Regions from separate parts of the Streptomyces luteoverticillatus genome, predicted to be linked through region 1. Evidence: riboswitches for the same ligand, from Rfam matches in the RefSeq annotation. Region 1 holds a riboswitch; each other region holds the start of a gene.
The links. A riboswitch is a leader RNA that binds a small molecule or an ion and turns the genes downstream of it on or off. The one in region 1 is predicted to bind cobalamin.
Positions count from the first base shown of each region.

Region 1 (4,858 bases):
GGACCCGGGCCCGGCGCTGGGGGTTCCACTCGCCCCACTCGCGCTGGGCGCGGACCGCGTCGGCGATGGCCGCCTCGGTCTCCGCGCGGCTGGCGAGCGGGACCCGGGCCTGGACCTCGCCGGTGTTGGGGTCGTACACATCGGCGAAGGCGCCCGATGTTCCCGGGGTGTGCTTGCCGCCGATGAAATGGGTCAGTTCACGGACCATGGAAGCCTGCTCTCATCAGGTGAGATCCGGGGACAGGCACGGCGGGGCCGCGGGCGCGCGCCCTTGTGGGGCGCGGTCCGTCCTGTCCGTCCTCGTGGTTGCCCCCGAACATATAGTTGGACGTCCTACTAAGTCCAGGGTTGAAAAAACGTGCGGGGCGGCCGGGTGGCCGCCCCGCACGCCGGGGACGGGGAAGGACTGGGGGAGAGGGACCGGGAGAGGGACGGAAAGCGGAATCGGTCAGGAGACGGGTTCGGCCGTGCCCCGGGCCGAGCGGTCGTGCCCGGCCCGGGGGACGAGCAGCCGTTCGGCCAGGTGCCCGAAGAGCAGCCCGAAGCCCGCCCACAGGACGCCCTGGACGGCGAGGGCCGCGAGGCGGAACCGCCACAGCACGGTGGCCGGGAAGTCCGCGGGCACCTCGTCGACCACGGGCAGCACGGCGTACGCCGCGCCCACCACCAGGACGAACGCCGCCACCGCGACGACGCCTGCCCACCAGCCGCCCAGCCGGGGGACCAGCCCACGGCCCAGGAAGATCGCGGCGACGCCCAGCAGCACACTGAGCACGATCATCAGGAAGTACAGCGCGGTGCGCTTGCCGATGGTGTCCGGATCGCCGACGGACGGCGGATTGGCCGGGTACTTGAGGAACGGCACCACATGGACCACCAGCAGCCCGCCCAGCGAGAGCAGGGCCGCCGTGGCGCGCGGGCCGATCCGGCCGATCCGGCCCAGGGCGACGCAGAAGGCCAGCGCGGCGATGCCGCCGAGCGCCACGCCGTAGACCAGGACGCCGGTCGCCAGCCCCCCGGTGGACTGGAGGGTGCGGCTGACCAGCTCCACGCCGTGGTCGCCGTGGCTGTGGGCCTCCTCGTAGCCGATGGCTCTGTCCACGGACGGCTCACCGAGGAGATAGGCGACGAGGAGGGCCAGGCACCCCGCCGCCAGTCCGGCGAGCATGCCGCGCACCAGGAGCGACCGTACGGAGACGGTGTTCACGAGAGCGACTCCCCGGCCGTCAGTGGCACGGGAAGCCGAGCAGGTGACGTCCGTCGTGGAGCCACTCGTGGACGCTCGCGCCGGAGAGCAGCGAGGTGGCACCCTGCTCGGCGCCGACGAAGTACAGCAGGACGAGCATGAGCACGCCGAAGAACACCGCCCAGGGGGCGATCGCCTTCAGGGATATCGGCGCGATCTCCGGCCGGGCGGACGAGCCGGACACGGGAGCGGCGGAATAGGCCATGACCAAACCTCCTGGGGAAACACGCGTCCCAGAACTAGGGGTTCCCGGACGACTGGAGGCGGGTCTGACTCCCCGGGCGCCGCCGCGCTGCCGCGAACGCCGGCCGGATTCACAGTGGCGCGACCGTGCCGGATTCCCACCGGCTTCCGCCACCCGTCGTCATGTCCACGCGACCGTACCGTTCCGGCCAACGTTGCGCCATGGGGCGGGAGGATGCGCACCGGCGTACAACCCGGCGTGCACGCTCTGGAGCGCGCGCCGGGGCCGCGCCCGTTCCGCTCCTCCGCCGCCCGTGTGTGACCGGTATGTGAACAGCACTGTCCAGCGGGAGACTTCACCGCCTACGCTGGCCGCCGCAGCCGGTTCGCCCTGCCCGCCAGGCAGACGCGTCGCAAGAGGGAACCCGGTGGGAATCCGGGACTGCCCCGCAGCGGTGAGCGGGAACGACCGCCGTCACACGCACTGGGCCCGACAGGGCCCGGGAAGCGACGGCCACTAGGTGTCCGCCCTCGGGCGGACGTGCCCGCGAGTCCGAAGACCTGCCCGCTGCCCGCGCGCGAACGACTCGCGCGCGGAGATCCCGGTGACCCCGAGGGCGGGTCGGCGCGCACGGACGAGCACTCGGCGGCTCGCCCGCACCGACGCGACCCCTCGCGGCCCTCCCGGGATCCAGGAGACGAGCTCGCGAAGGAGAGTTCCGTGACCAGCAAGACCGCAGCCGCGGCAGTCCGGGCCACCGTGTACGGCTACCCCCGCCAGGGACCCGACCGGGAACTGAAGAAGGCCGTCGAGGGGTACTGGAAGGGCCGCGTCACCGCCGGCGCCCTCCACCGGACCACAGCCGGGCTCCGCGCCGCCACCTGGCGCGATCTCGCCGCCGCCGGCCTCCACGAGGTCCCCACCGGCGACTTCTCGTACTACGACCACGTCCTCGACACCAGCGTCATGGTCGGCGCGATCCCCGCCCGCCACCGCGCGGCCCTCGCCGCCGACCCCCTCGACGGCTACTTCGCCATGGCGCGCGGCACCCAGGACGTCGCGCCCCTGGAGATGACCAAGTGGTTCGACACCAACTACCACTACCTCGTCCCGGAACTCGGCCCCGATACCGTCTTCGCCGCCGACCCCGCCAAACAACTCGGCGAGCTCCAGGAGGCGCTGGCCCTCGGCCTCGCCGCCCGTCCCGTCCTCGTCGGACCGGTCACCTACCTCCTGCTCGCCAAGCCCGCCCCCGGCGCCCCGGCTGGCTTCGACCCCCTCACCCTCCTGGACCGGCTCCTGCCCGTCTACGCCGAGGTGCTCGCCGCGCTGCGCGCCGCCGGAGCCGAGTGGGTCCAGCTGGACGAGCCCGCCCTCGTCCAGGAACGCACCCCGGCCGAACTCAACGCGGCCGCCCGCGCCTACCGCGACCTCGGCGCCCTGACGGGCCGTCCGAAACTGCTGGTCGCCTCCTACTTCGACCGCCTGGGTGAAGCCCTGCCCGTGCTGGCCAAGGCCCCCGTCGACGGCCTCGCCCTCGACTTCACCGGCCCCGCCGCCGCCAACCTCGACGACCTCGCCGCCGTCGGCGGACTGCCCGGCAAGCGGCTCGTCGCGGGCGTCGTCGACGGCCGCAACATCTGGATCAACGACCTGACGGCGTCACTGACCACCCTCGCCACCCTCCTCGGCCTCGCCGGCCACGTGGACGTCGCCGCCTCCAGCTCCCTCCTCCACGTCCCCCTCGACGCCGCCGCCGAACGCGACATCGACCCGCGGATCGCCCGCTGGCTGGCCTTCGCCCGCCAGAAGACCACCGAGATCGCCACCCTCGCCCGCGGCCTCGGCCACGGCACCGCCGCCATCGCCGCCGAACTCGCCGTCAACCGCGCCGACCTGGCCCTCCGCGCCGGCTCCGCCCTCACCCGCGACCCGGCCGTCCGCGCCCGCACCGCCGCCGTCACGCCCGCCGACGCCCGCCGTTCCCTGCCCTACCCCGAACGGACCGTCGCCCAGCGCGCCCGCCTGGGCCTGTCCCCGCTGCCCACGACCACCATCGGCTCCTTCCCCCAGACCACCGAACTGCGCACCGCCCGCGCCGACCTGCGCGCCGGACGCATCGACGCCGACACCTACGAGCGGCGCGTCGAGGCCGAGATCCGCGAGGTCGTCGCCTTCCAGGAGAAGGCCGGCCTGGACGTCCTCGTCCACGGCGAGCCCGAACGCGACGACATGGTCGCGTACTTCGCCGAACGCCTCACCGGCTACCTCGCCACCCGGCACGGCTGGGTCCAGTCCTACGGCACCCGCTACGTCCGCCCGCCGGTCCTCGCCGGCGACGTCTCCCGCCCCGAGCCGATGACCGTGCGCTGGACGACCCACGCCCAGTCCCTCACCGCACGCCCCGTCAAGGGCATGCTCACCGGCCCCGTCACCATGCTCGCCTGGTCCTTCGTCCGCGACGACCAGCCCCGCGCCGAGACAGCCCGCCAGGTCGCGCTCGCCCTGCGCGACGAGGTCGCCGACCTGGAGGCGGCGGGCACCGCCGTCATCCAGGTCGACGAGCCCGCCCTCCGCGAGACCCTCCCGCTGCGCGCCGCCACCCGCCCCGGCTACCTGGCCTGGGCCACCGAGGCCTTCCGGCTGACCACCGGCGGCGTCCGCCCGGACACCCAGATCCACACCCACATGTGCTACGCGGAGTTCGGCGACATCCTCCAGGCCATCGACGACCTCGACGCCGACGTCATCAGCCTGGAGGCGGCCCGCTCCCACATGCGGGTCGCGGACGAACTCGCCGGCGCCGGCTACCCCCGGGAGGTGGGCCCCGGCGTCTACGACATCCACTCGCCCCGCGTCCCCGCCGCCGACGAGACGGCCGCCCTGCTGCGCCGGGCACTGGAGGCCGTCCCCGCCGAACGACTGTGGGTCAACCCCGACTGCGGCCTGAAGACCCGCGCCTGGCCCGAGGTCCGCGCGTCCCTGGAACATCTGGTGACGGCGGCGCGCACGATAAGGGAGGAACTCCGCGGCTCGTCCTCGTAAGGCGTGGGGACGGGGTGCCCCGGGTGGTCACCGGGGCACCCCCTCCCCTCGGCGACTGCGAAACTGTCCGCATGGCCGAACTCAACGGAAAGCCCGTTACCCTCGACGACCTCCAGAGCCTCGCCCTCACGAACTACGGGCACTTCACGACCATGCGGATGGAGGACGGCACGATCCGGGGGCTGTCGCTCCACCTGGACCGCCTGGTGCGGGACTGCCGCATCGTGTTCGGCGTCGAACTGGACCGCGACCGGACGCTGCACTACATCCGCAAGGCGGCCGAGGGCGTCACCGGAGTCGCCGGCATCCGGGTCACCGTCTTCGACCCCGCGCTCGACCTCACACGCCCCAGCGCCGCCAAGGACCCCCACATCCTGGTGAAT
Region 1 covers NZ_CP034587.1:435,247-440,104, reverse strand. Annotated here, with positions in the region: gene EKH77_RS02030 (CoA-acylating methylmalonate-semialdehyde dehydrogenase) at 1-208, opposite strand, end outside; gene EKH77_RS02025 (CbtA family protein) at 449-1,207, opposite strand; gene EKH77_RS02020 (CbtB domain-containing protein) at 1,227-1,451, opposite strand; cobalamin riboswitch at 1,848-1,992, shown strand; gene metE (5-methyltetrahydropteroyltriglutamate--homocysteine S-methyltransferase) at 2,151-4,475, shown strand; gene EKH77_RS02010 (aminotransferase class IV) at 4,547-4,858, shown strand, end outside.

Region 2 (4,858 bases), 5.8 Mb from region 1:
CCGCTGATGCGCAGGGTGACGTCGATGCGGGGGCGGCCCAGCTCGTCCAGGGCGATGGGCTCCAGGCCCGTGACGCGGCGCGACGCCTCGTCCCAGACCGGGCGGACGCCCAGCAGCGCCAGCGCCTCCGCCACGTCGTCGCCCGCCGTGCGCATCGCGCTCGTGCCCCACAGGGACAGGCCCACGGACTCCGGCCAGTCGCCGTTGTCCGTGCGGTAGCGCTCCAGGAGGGAGTCGGCGAGGGCCTGGCCGGTCTCCCAGGCGAGGCGGCTGGGGACGGCCTTGGGGTCGACGGAGTAGAAGTTCCGGCCGGTGGGGAGGACGTTGACCAGTCCGCGGAGGGGTGAGCCCGATGGTCCCGCCGGGACGAAGCGGCCCTCCAACGCCTTGACGGCGTTGTCGAGTTCGTCGGTCGTGCGGCCGAGGCGCGGGACGACTTCGCGTGCCGCGAAGTCGAGGACAGCCGAGACGGGATCGGTGCCCGGCACCGTGGGTTGTGCCCACCCTCCCCCAAGCTCTCGGCTTCGCTCGAGCAGGGGGGACCCCCATCGCCCTGCGGGACGATTGCCCACAATGGTCGGGATGGCGGCCGGGTTCCAGTCCGCCGCCTCCATCGCCTCGATCAGCGCGCGGGCCTCCGCCTCCGCCTCGTCCGCCGTTGTGCGCGTCGCCGCCGACTCGTCCAGGCCCAGGGCCTCGCGGAGGCCCGGGAGGGCCGTCGTGCCGCCCCAGATCTGGCGGGCGCGGAGGATCGACAGGACGAGGTTGACCCGCGCCTCACCCGTGGGCGCGCCGCCCAGGACGTGGAGGCCGTCGCGGATCTGGGCGTCCTTCACCTCGCAGAGCCAGCCGTCGACGTGCAGGAGGAAGTCGTCGAAGCCGTCGTCGTCCGGGCGCTCCTCCATGCCCAGGTCGTGGTCGAGCCGGGCGGCCTGGATGAGCGTCCAGATCTGGGCGCGGATCGCGGGGAGCTTGGCCGGGTCCATCGAGGAGATCTGCGCGTGCTCGTCGAGGAGCTGCTCCAGGCGCGCGATGTCGCCGTAGGAGTCGGCGCGGGCCATGGGCGGCACGAGGTGGTCGACGAGCGTGGCGTGGGCGCGGCGCTTGGCCTGGGTGCCCTCGCCGGGGTCGTTGACGAGGAACGGGTAGACCAGCGGCAGGTCGCCGAGGGCCGCGTCGGGGCCGCAGGCGGCGGACAGGCCGGCGTTCTTGCCGGGCAGCCACTCCAGGTTGCCGTGCTTGCCCAGGTGGACCATCGCGTCGGCGCCGAAGCCGCCGTCCTCACGGGAGGCGGCGATCCAGCGGTAGGCGGCGAGGTAGTGGTGCGAGGGCGGCAGGTCGGGGTCGTGGTAGATGGCGATGGGGTTCTCGCCGAAGCCGCGCGGCGGCTGGATGAGGATCAGCAGGTTGCCGCGGCGCAGGGCGGCGAGGACGATGTCGCCCTCGGGGTTGCGGCTGCGGTCGACGAACATCTCACCGGGCGCCGGGCCCCAGTGCTCCTCGACGGCCTCGCGCAGCTCGGCGGGGAGCCGCTCGTACCAGCGCTTGTAGTCGGCGGCCGGGATGCGGACGGGGTTGCGGGCCAGCTGCTCCTCCGTCAGCCAGTCCTGGTCGTGGCCGCCCGCCTCGATGAGGGCGTAGATGAGCTCGTCGCCGTCGCCGGACGCGAGACCCGGCACCTCCTCGTCGCCGAAGTCGTAGCCCTCCTCGCGCAGCCGGCGCAGCAGGGCGACGGCACTGGCGGGGGTGTCGAGGCCGACGGCGTTGCCGATGCGGGAGTGCTTGGTGGGGTACGCGGAGAGGACGAGGGCCAGCCGCTTCTCGGCGGCGGGGATGTGGCGGAGGCGGGCGTGGCGCACGGCGATGCCCGCGACGCGGGCGGCGCGCTCGGGGTCGGGGACGTAGGCGGGCAGGCCGTCCGCGTCGATCTCCTTGAAGGAGAAGGGGACGGTGATGATGCGGCCGTCGAACTCGGGCACGGCGACCTGGGTGGCGGAGTCGAGCGGGGAGAGCCCCTCGTCGTTCTCCGCCCATGCCTCCCGGGAGCCGGTCAGGCAGAGGGCCTGGAGGATGGGCACGTCGAGGGCGGCGAGCGCGCCGGCGTCCCAGGACTCGTCGTCGCCTCCGGCGGAGGCGTCGGCGGGCCGGGTGCCGCCGGCGGCGAGGACGGTGGTGACGATGGCGTCGGCGCCGCGCAGGGCGTCGATCAGCTCGGGCTCAGGGGCGCGCAGCGAGGCCACGTAGAGGGGGAGGGCGCGGCCGCCGGCCCGCTCGATCTGCTCGCACAGGGCCTCGACGAAGGCGGTGTTGCCACTCATGTGGTGGGCGCGGTAGTAGAGCACGGCGATGACGGGCCCGAACAGACCGCGTGATTCCCGCTCCAGCGCGCCCCACGCGGGGGCGGCGGCCGGCGGCTCGAAGCCGTGGCCGGTGAGCAGCACGGTGTCGGAGAGGAAGCGGGCCAGCTGCTCTAGGTTGGCGGGGCCGCCGTGGGCGAGGTAGGCGTGGGCCTCGGCGGCGATGCCGACGGGGACGGTGGACGCCTCCATCAGCTGGGCGTCGGGGGCCTGTTCGCCGGTGAGGACGACGACGGGACGCGGGCCGGCCAGCAGCTGGTCGAGCCCCTCCTCCCAGGCGCGCAGCCCGCCGAGGAGGCGCACGACGACAAGGTCGGTGCCGTCCAGCAGGTCCGGGAGGTCGTCGAGGGCGAGCCGGGCGGGGTTGGCGAGCCGGTACGGGACCGGGCCGCCGGCCGCTCGGGCGCTGAGCAGGTCGGTGTCGGACGTCGACAGAAGCAGGATCACGGCATGCCTTCCTCGGGGTCCGCGCCCCGGGCGGTGGGAGGACGGCAGGAGTTCCTGACTCACCGCGGCAGCGCGCTCGCGCTGCCGGGCACACAGTGGCGGGACCGTGCCGGGATCACACCGGCTTCCTCCCCTGTCGCCGTCGCTGGCGAGAGTCATAGTAGCCAGGACGTTCCTTCCGGGGGCTCTGCCCCCGGACCCCCGCTCCTCAAACGCCGGAGGGGCCGACTTCGTCCCCCGTCGGTATGCTCGCCGCCATGTCCACTCCCCCCGAATCCCCTGGTCGCGAACGCGGCGACGCCTGCCCCGGCGCGCTGCGGCTGCACGCCGCGGACGACGGGGCACTGGCCCGCGTGCGCCTGCCCGGCGGGCTCCTGACGGCGCGTCAAGCCGACGTACTCGCCGATCTCGCCGACGACTTGTCCGACGGCCACCTCGACCTCACCTCCCGCGGCAACGTCCAGCTGCGCGCCCTCCCCGACGGCTGCGGCACCGCCCTGGGCACCCGGTTGCGCGAGGCCGGGCTGCTGCCCTCCGACCGGCACGACCGCATCCGGAACGTCGCGGCTTCCCCCCTGTCCGGCCTGGACGGAAAGGGCTTCGCGGACATTCGGCCCTGGGTTCGGGAACTCGACGGCCTGCTCTGCTCGTCGGACGACCTCACGAACCTCTCGGGCCGTTTCCTCTTCGGACTCGACGACGGCCGGGGCGACATCGCCGCCCTCGCACCCGATGTGACATTGATCGCAACCGAGGGCGGCCACCAGGCCCTCCTCTCCTTCGGCACCGGCCCCGACGCCCTGCGCGTCGCCGTCGAGGACGCGCCGCGCGTGGCGGTTCTGGCGGCCCGTGAGTTCCTGGCGGCGCTGCGCGAGAACGGCGGCAAGGCGTGGCGCGTCCGCGAGCTGGCCCCCGCGCTGCGGCCGCGCCCGGAGCGGCTCGCGGACCGGCTGGCGGCGGCCGGCATCGGCTCCGCGCCCGTGCCGCGCGCCACGCTCCCCCTCGGTGCCCCGGCCGCCCCCGGCGCGGTGGAGGGTCCCGGAGGGCGGTGGGCCCTGTCGGTGGCCGCGCCCCTGGGCCGGCTGACCTCCGCCCAGTGGCGGCTCCTCGCCCGTACGGCCGGTCAGGACGGTGCCGGCGAACTCCGGGTGACGCCCTGGCGCGGCGTCGTCGTCCCGGGGCTCACCGCCCCGGTGGCCGCCGCGCGCCTCGCCGGGCTCGGGGACGCGGGGCTGGTCGTCTCCGCCGCCTCCCCGTGGCACGGCGCGGGCGCCTGCACCGGCCGGCCGGGGTGCGTCAAGTCCCTCGCGGATGTACGGGCCGACGCGACCGCCTCCCTGGAGGCCGCGCGCCCTGGCGGGCCCGGGACGCTGCCCGTGTACTGGTCCGGGTGCGAGCGGCGCTGCGGCCACCCCGGCGGCCGGTGGGTCGACGTCCTGGCGACCGGCGACGGCTACCGGGTCGCCGTGCGGCACGGGGCGGAAGAGGCGACGGTCGCCGTGACCGCCCCCGCCGGCCTGGCGGAGGCCGTGACGGCGGCACGGAACCCACCCCCCACGACGACGCCGGCCGACGGCCCGCGCGGCTGAGCGCACCGCGGCGGCGACCAACCCCACGCAGAACCCAGCGACATGCATCACCCAGCGAGCGAGGGCACAGTGTTCGACTACGACAAGGACGGCGCGTCCATCTACCGCCAGTCCTTCGCCACCATCCGCGCCGAGGCGGACCTCGGCGGGCTGCCGCCCGACGTCGGCCGGGTCGCGGTCCGCATGATCCACGCCTGCGGCATGACCGACCTGGTCCGGGACCTCGCGTACTCGCCGGGGGTCGTGGCCCGGGCCCGCGAGGCGCTGCTCGGGGGCGCGCCGATCCTGTGCGACGCGAACATGGTCGCCAGCGGCGTCACCCGCAAGCGGCTGCCCGCGGACAACGAGGTGGTGTGCACCCTCGCCGACCCGGCCGTGCCGGAGCTGGCGCGGCGCATGGGCACGACCCGCAGCGCGGCGGCGCTGGAGCTGTGGCGCGACAGGATGGGCGGCGCGGTGGTCGCG
Region 2 covers NZ_CP034587.1:6,204,284-6,209,141, reverse strand. Annotated here, with positions in the region: gene cobN (cobaltochelatase subunit CobN) at 1-2,804, opposite strand, end outside; cobalamin riboswitch at 2,838-2,969, opposite strand; gene cobG (precorrin-3B synthase) at 3,062-4,393, shown strand; gene EKH77_RS27600 (precorrin-8X methylmutase) at 4,436-4,858, shown strand, end outside.
Region 2: linked by a shared signal. The riboswitch ahead of cobN (cobaltochelatase subunit CobN) and the one ahead of metE (5-methyltetrahydropteroyltriglutamate--homocysteine S-methyltransferase) in region 1 are both predicted to bind cobalamin.

Region 3 (4,858 bases), 5.8 Mb from region 1:
CTGCTGGAGCGCTTCGAAAATCTGGAACTCGACGTTCCGAGGGACGAGCTGACCTGGCGTCCGGCCATCCGGGCGCGTGGCCTGAAATCGCTCCCCGTCCGGTGGTCTTCGGACGGCCGAACAGGTTTTTGATGCATAACCCATCCTTGATGAGGTAGAACTGTCCTCGAGCCCGCCCGGTGTGCATCCCCCGTCGCACCGGGCGGGCCTTCGTCGTCACCCCTCACACGGGTCCGCTCAGGCGCTGCCGGGCGGGAACTTGAGCAGCGTCACCGCCGCCAGCATCTGGAGGCTCACCGCCGCCACCGCCCTGTGGGTGGGCAGATGGTGCTGACCCCGGATCAGCAGCGTGGCGAGCGCGTAGCCGAAGGCCGCCGTGACCGACGCGGCGGCGCGCACCGGCACCGAGCCGGCGGGCAGCCAGGTGTCGAGTATCAGCCGTGGCAGATCGCTCGCCCAGAACAGCACCACGAACAGGCTCGCCGTGGGGGCGAACCTGCCGTTGCCGCCGAGCCGGCGGGCGATGGCGTGGGTGGCGGCGCCCAGCAGCAGACTGGCGAGCATCATCACCAGCGAGCCGATGGCCATGGCCTCCAGCGCCAGCAGGGGGCTGACCCCCCACTGCACCCAGAAGGAGTCGTTGGCCAGCGTCCCCAGCGCCCCGCACAGCAGGGACAGGAAGGCCGCCGCTCCCCAGACGCTCCGGTCCCGCGCCTCGTCGAGGACCTCGACGGGCCGGTACCAGAGCCCGAATATGAGGCGGTGCCAGAGCAGCTTGCGCTGCTGGGCATCGGGGGCGCGTGGGGGAGGGGCAGTGGTCACAGGCATGGGTGCCGTTTTATCACCGTTCGGCCGGACCGCAGGAGTCCGGGCGGCCCGGCCGCTGGAGCCGACGCTCCGTCAGGCGGGGGTGGGCGCCACGCCTCCGGGGCCCGTGCCGGGGTCTGGACCGGGGTCCGTGCCGGGGTCCGTGCCGGGGTCCGGACCGTCGTCCCCCGCGTCGGTGACAGGGCTGTCGGCGACGGCGGTCGCGGGCTCCGCGAGCTCCTGCGCCGAGGCCCCGCCGGGCAGGTAGTCCTCGCTGATCTCCCGTGGCCCGAACGGCCACACCTTCTCCTTCGCCGCCCACAGCGTGAACGCCACGCACCCGGCGCCCACCCAGGCCAGCGACCACTCGATGGGATGGCGGCCGGGGGAATTGCGGTCCGCGAAGCCGTAGATCACCAGCCAGCCCGCCAGCGCCACCAGGCTCGGCAGCGGGTAGAGCCACATCCGGTACGGGCGCGGCAGCGCCGGCTGCCGGCGCCGCAGCACGGTCACGGCCAGCACCTGCGACAGCGCCTGGAGGATCACCATGACCGCCATCAGCAACTGGATGATCGTCGCCAGGTCGGTGTGACGGCCGATCAGGAAGCCCACGGCCGAGACGACTCCCATCGTCGTCAGCGGCAGCACCGGGAAGCGCAGCCGGGGGTGGAGGGCGCCGAAGCGCCGGAAGAAGACGTTCTCCCGCGCGGCGTCCACGGGGATGCGCGAGCCGCCGAGGAGCCCGGTGAAGACGGACGCGAAGGCCGTGATGAGGATCAGCACGGTGACGACGTCCGCCGCGCCCTTGCCCCAGGTCTGCTCCAGCACCGCCGAGGCCACGGAGGAGCCGGCCGTGGAGTCGGGGTCCAGCATCTCCCGCCAGTCGACGACGCCCAGGGTGCCGATCTGCAGCAGCAGGTAGATGGCCATGATGCCGAGGATCGAGTAGATGATGGACCGCGGCATGGTCCGCCCGGGGTCCTTGATCTCGGCGCCCATGTAGGCGACGGTGCTGTAACCCCCGTAGTCGTAGATGCCGATGGTCAGGCCCGCCGCGAAGCCCAGCCAGAACTGACCGGTCGTGAGGTCGAAGGCGCCCGCCGGGTAGGTGAAGGCCCGGTCCGGGCTGAAGTGGGTGAACGCGGCCACGATGACCAGGACGACGGAGACGATCATCACGCCCCACAGCACGGCGGTGATCCGCGCGATGCTCTCCACCCGCCGCCACAGCAGCCCGACGACCACCACGACGAAGCCCAGGCCCGCCAGATCGCCCTGGGTCTGCGTCATCCCCGGCCAGAGATAGCCCAGGTACTGGACGAACCCGATCACACCCGTGGCCATGGCCAGCGGGATGAAGAGCATCGCCGTCCACACGAACAGGAACGGCACGAGTCTCCCGGTCCGGTACTGGAACGCCTCCCGCAGATAGACGTAACTGCCGCCCGCGCCGGGCATCGCCGCGCCCAGCTCGGCCCACACCAGCCCGTCGGCCAGGGCCAGCACCGCGCCCGCGACGAAGCCGATGACCGCGTGCGGCCCGTTGAAGGAGGCCACCATCAAGGGAATGGTGACGAACGGTCCTATGCCGCACATCTGGCTCATGTTGATGGCGGTGGCCTGGAACAGCCCGATGCGGCGGACGAACGCCGCCCGCTCCTCCGGCACCACCGGCTCCCCCGGTTCCCCGGGCCTCCGCTCGACGTCCCCTGCCGTGTCCGCCATTGGCGCTCAGCCCTCTCGCGTCCGTCCCTGGAGTCTTCCTGCACTCGTACACCGGGCCGACCCGCCCGTCCATCACCTGCGAAGTGTCGGGGCCTTGCTGCGAAGAGATGGCAAGTACCACATTTTTGCCCCGGGGATCGGCCGGGACGTTATGGTTGCCCGGCCGTGGTGTTCGGGAAGACCGGTGAGGCCCTCGTGGGCCGACTCCGGAGCGGCCCTCGCCACTGTGATCGGGGAGTGACCGTCCTCTTCCGCGTGCCCCGGCGCGCGGAGCCACTGGCAGCGTCCGGCTGCCGGGAAGGCGGGACGGTAACGCCATCACCCGTAAGCCAGGAGACCGGCCACGGCATTCTCGAAATGATCCACGAGGTGCTGGAGCGTTCACCCCAAGATGTCCATATCCACACAACCGTCCGCGGAACCGTCCGCGCCCGCCTTCCAGTGGCGCCGCGAGGACACCGTGCGGACCGCCGGCCTGCTGGCCGTCGTCGTCGCCCTCCACGTCGTCGCCTTCGGCGTGCTCTTCCTGCTGGTCGTGCCGAACCACTACACCGTCGGCTCCAAGGTCTTCGGCGTCGGCCTCGGCGTCACCGCCTACACCCTCGGTATGCGGCACGCCTTCGACGCCGACCACATCGCCGCCATCGACAACACCACCCGCAAGCTGATGGCGGACGGGCAGCGCCCGGTCTCCGTCGGCTTCTGGTTCGCCCTCGGCCACTCCAGCGTCGTCGTCCTGCTGACGCTGCTGGTCTCCGGCGGCACCCGGCTGGCCGGGACGCTGATGAACGAGGAGTCCACCACCCATCAGACCCTCGGTGTCGTCGGCACCACGGTCTCCGGCGGCTTCCTCTACCTCATCGCCATCCTCAACCTCATCGCCCTCGCCGGCATCATGAGGGTCTTCCGCGCCATGCGCGAGGGCCGCTACGACGAGGCGGAGCTGGAGAAGCAGCTCGACTCGCGCGGCTTCATGAACCGCGTCCTCGGCCGTTTCACCCGTTCCATCAGCCGCCCCGGCCAGATGTTCCCGCTGGGCTTCCTCTTCGGCCTGGGCTTCGACACGGCCACCGAGGTCACGCTGATGGTCATGGCGGGCAGCGGTGCCGCTGCCGGGCTGCCCTGGTACGCGATCATGTGCCTGCCGCTGCTGTTCGCGGCCGGCATGAGCCTGTTCGACACGCTCGACGGCACGTTCATGAACTTCGCCTACCAGTGGGCGTTCTCCAACCCCGTCAGAAAGGTCTACTACAACCTCACCATCACCGGGCTCTCCATCGCGGTCGCCTTCCTCATCGGCACCATCGAGCTGGTGGGCGTGCTCCACGAGAAGCTCGATCTGGACGACGCGGTCACCGGCTGGATCTCCGGGCTGAACCTCGACAACGTCGGTTTCGTCATCGTCGGACTGTTCGTGCTGGTCTGGGCCCTCGCCCTCGGCTACTGGCGCTTCGCCAAGGTCGAGCAGCGCTGGGCCGCACGGACGGCCGCCGCCGGGGTCACGGGCGCTCACAGCCCTGGTTCGCACACGCCTTCCGGGCGCTGATCACCGGCGGACTGTTCCCGGCCGACTCCTCCCGCACCACCACGAGGGCCGGGCCGCCGCAGGTCAGGCACGTCCGGGTCGAGGGATCCCGCTCCCGCTCGATCGCCGCGGCGATCCTGCGCAGGGGGTCGGCGTCGACATCTGACTCGCCTCCGGTGTCGGACATGGGCCATCCCGCTCCACGGTCGTCGCTGCTCGCTCTCCCGGCGGGTGCATCGTGACGCACGACCCCTGATCACGTCAGCGTGTTGGGCCGTGATCACCCTTCACGGGGTGGCGCGGCCCGACAGGCTGACGCTCAGGGGGCGGGTGTTAGTTCATGTTGTTCATGGGCCGGCTGCCGGGAGCGTCACCTCGAACCGGCAACCGCCGGGCACGTTGTGGACGGACGCCCGGCCCGCGTGGGCCTCGACGATGCCCCGGACGATCGCCAGACCCAGCCCCGCGCCCCCGGGCCGGGTCCGGGCAGCCGAGCCCCGCCAGCCCGTCTCGAAGACCCGGGGCAGATCCTCCTCCGGGATGCCGCCGCAGCCGTCCGTCACCGACACCACCACCGCGTCCGCCTCGCGCCGCGCCGCCACCGCGACCGTGCCGTCGGGCGGGGTCCGCCGGATGGCGTTCACCAGGAGATTCCCCAGGACCCGGGTCATCTCCTTGCCGTCCACCTCCACCGGCACGGCGGCCACGCCGTCCCCGTCCCCGTCTCCTTCCCCGACCAGCTTCACCCCCTGCTCGCGCGCCAGCGGCCCGGCGCCCGCCAGGGCCTCGTCCACCAGGTCG
Region 3 covers NZ_CP034587.1:6,225,409-6,230,266, forward strand. Annotated here, with positions in the region: gene EKH77_RS27670 (cytochrome P450 family protein) at 1-132, shown strand, start outside; gene EKH77_RS27675 (YIP1 family protein) at 238-828, opposite strand; gene EKH77_RS27680 (APC family permease) at 901-2,532, opposite strand; cobalamin riboswitch at 2,682-2,892, shown strand; gene EKH77_RS27685 (HoxN/HupN/NixA family nickel/cobalt transporter) at 2,924-4,078, shown strand; gene EKH77_RS27690 (hypothetical protein) at 4,032-4,244, opposite strand; gene EKH77_RS27695 (sensor histidine kinase) at 4,405-4,858, opposite strand, start outside.
Region 3: linked by a shared signal. The riboswitch ahead of EKH77_RS27685 (HoxN/HupN/NixA family nickel/cobalt transporter) and the one ahead of metE (5-methyltetrahydropteroyltriglutamate--homocysteine S-methyltransferase) in region 1 are both predicted to bind cobalamin.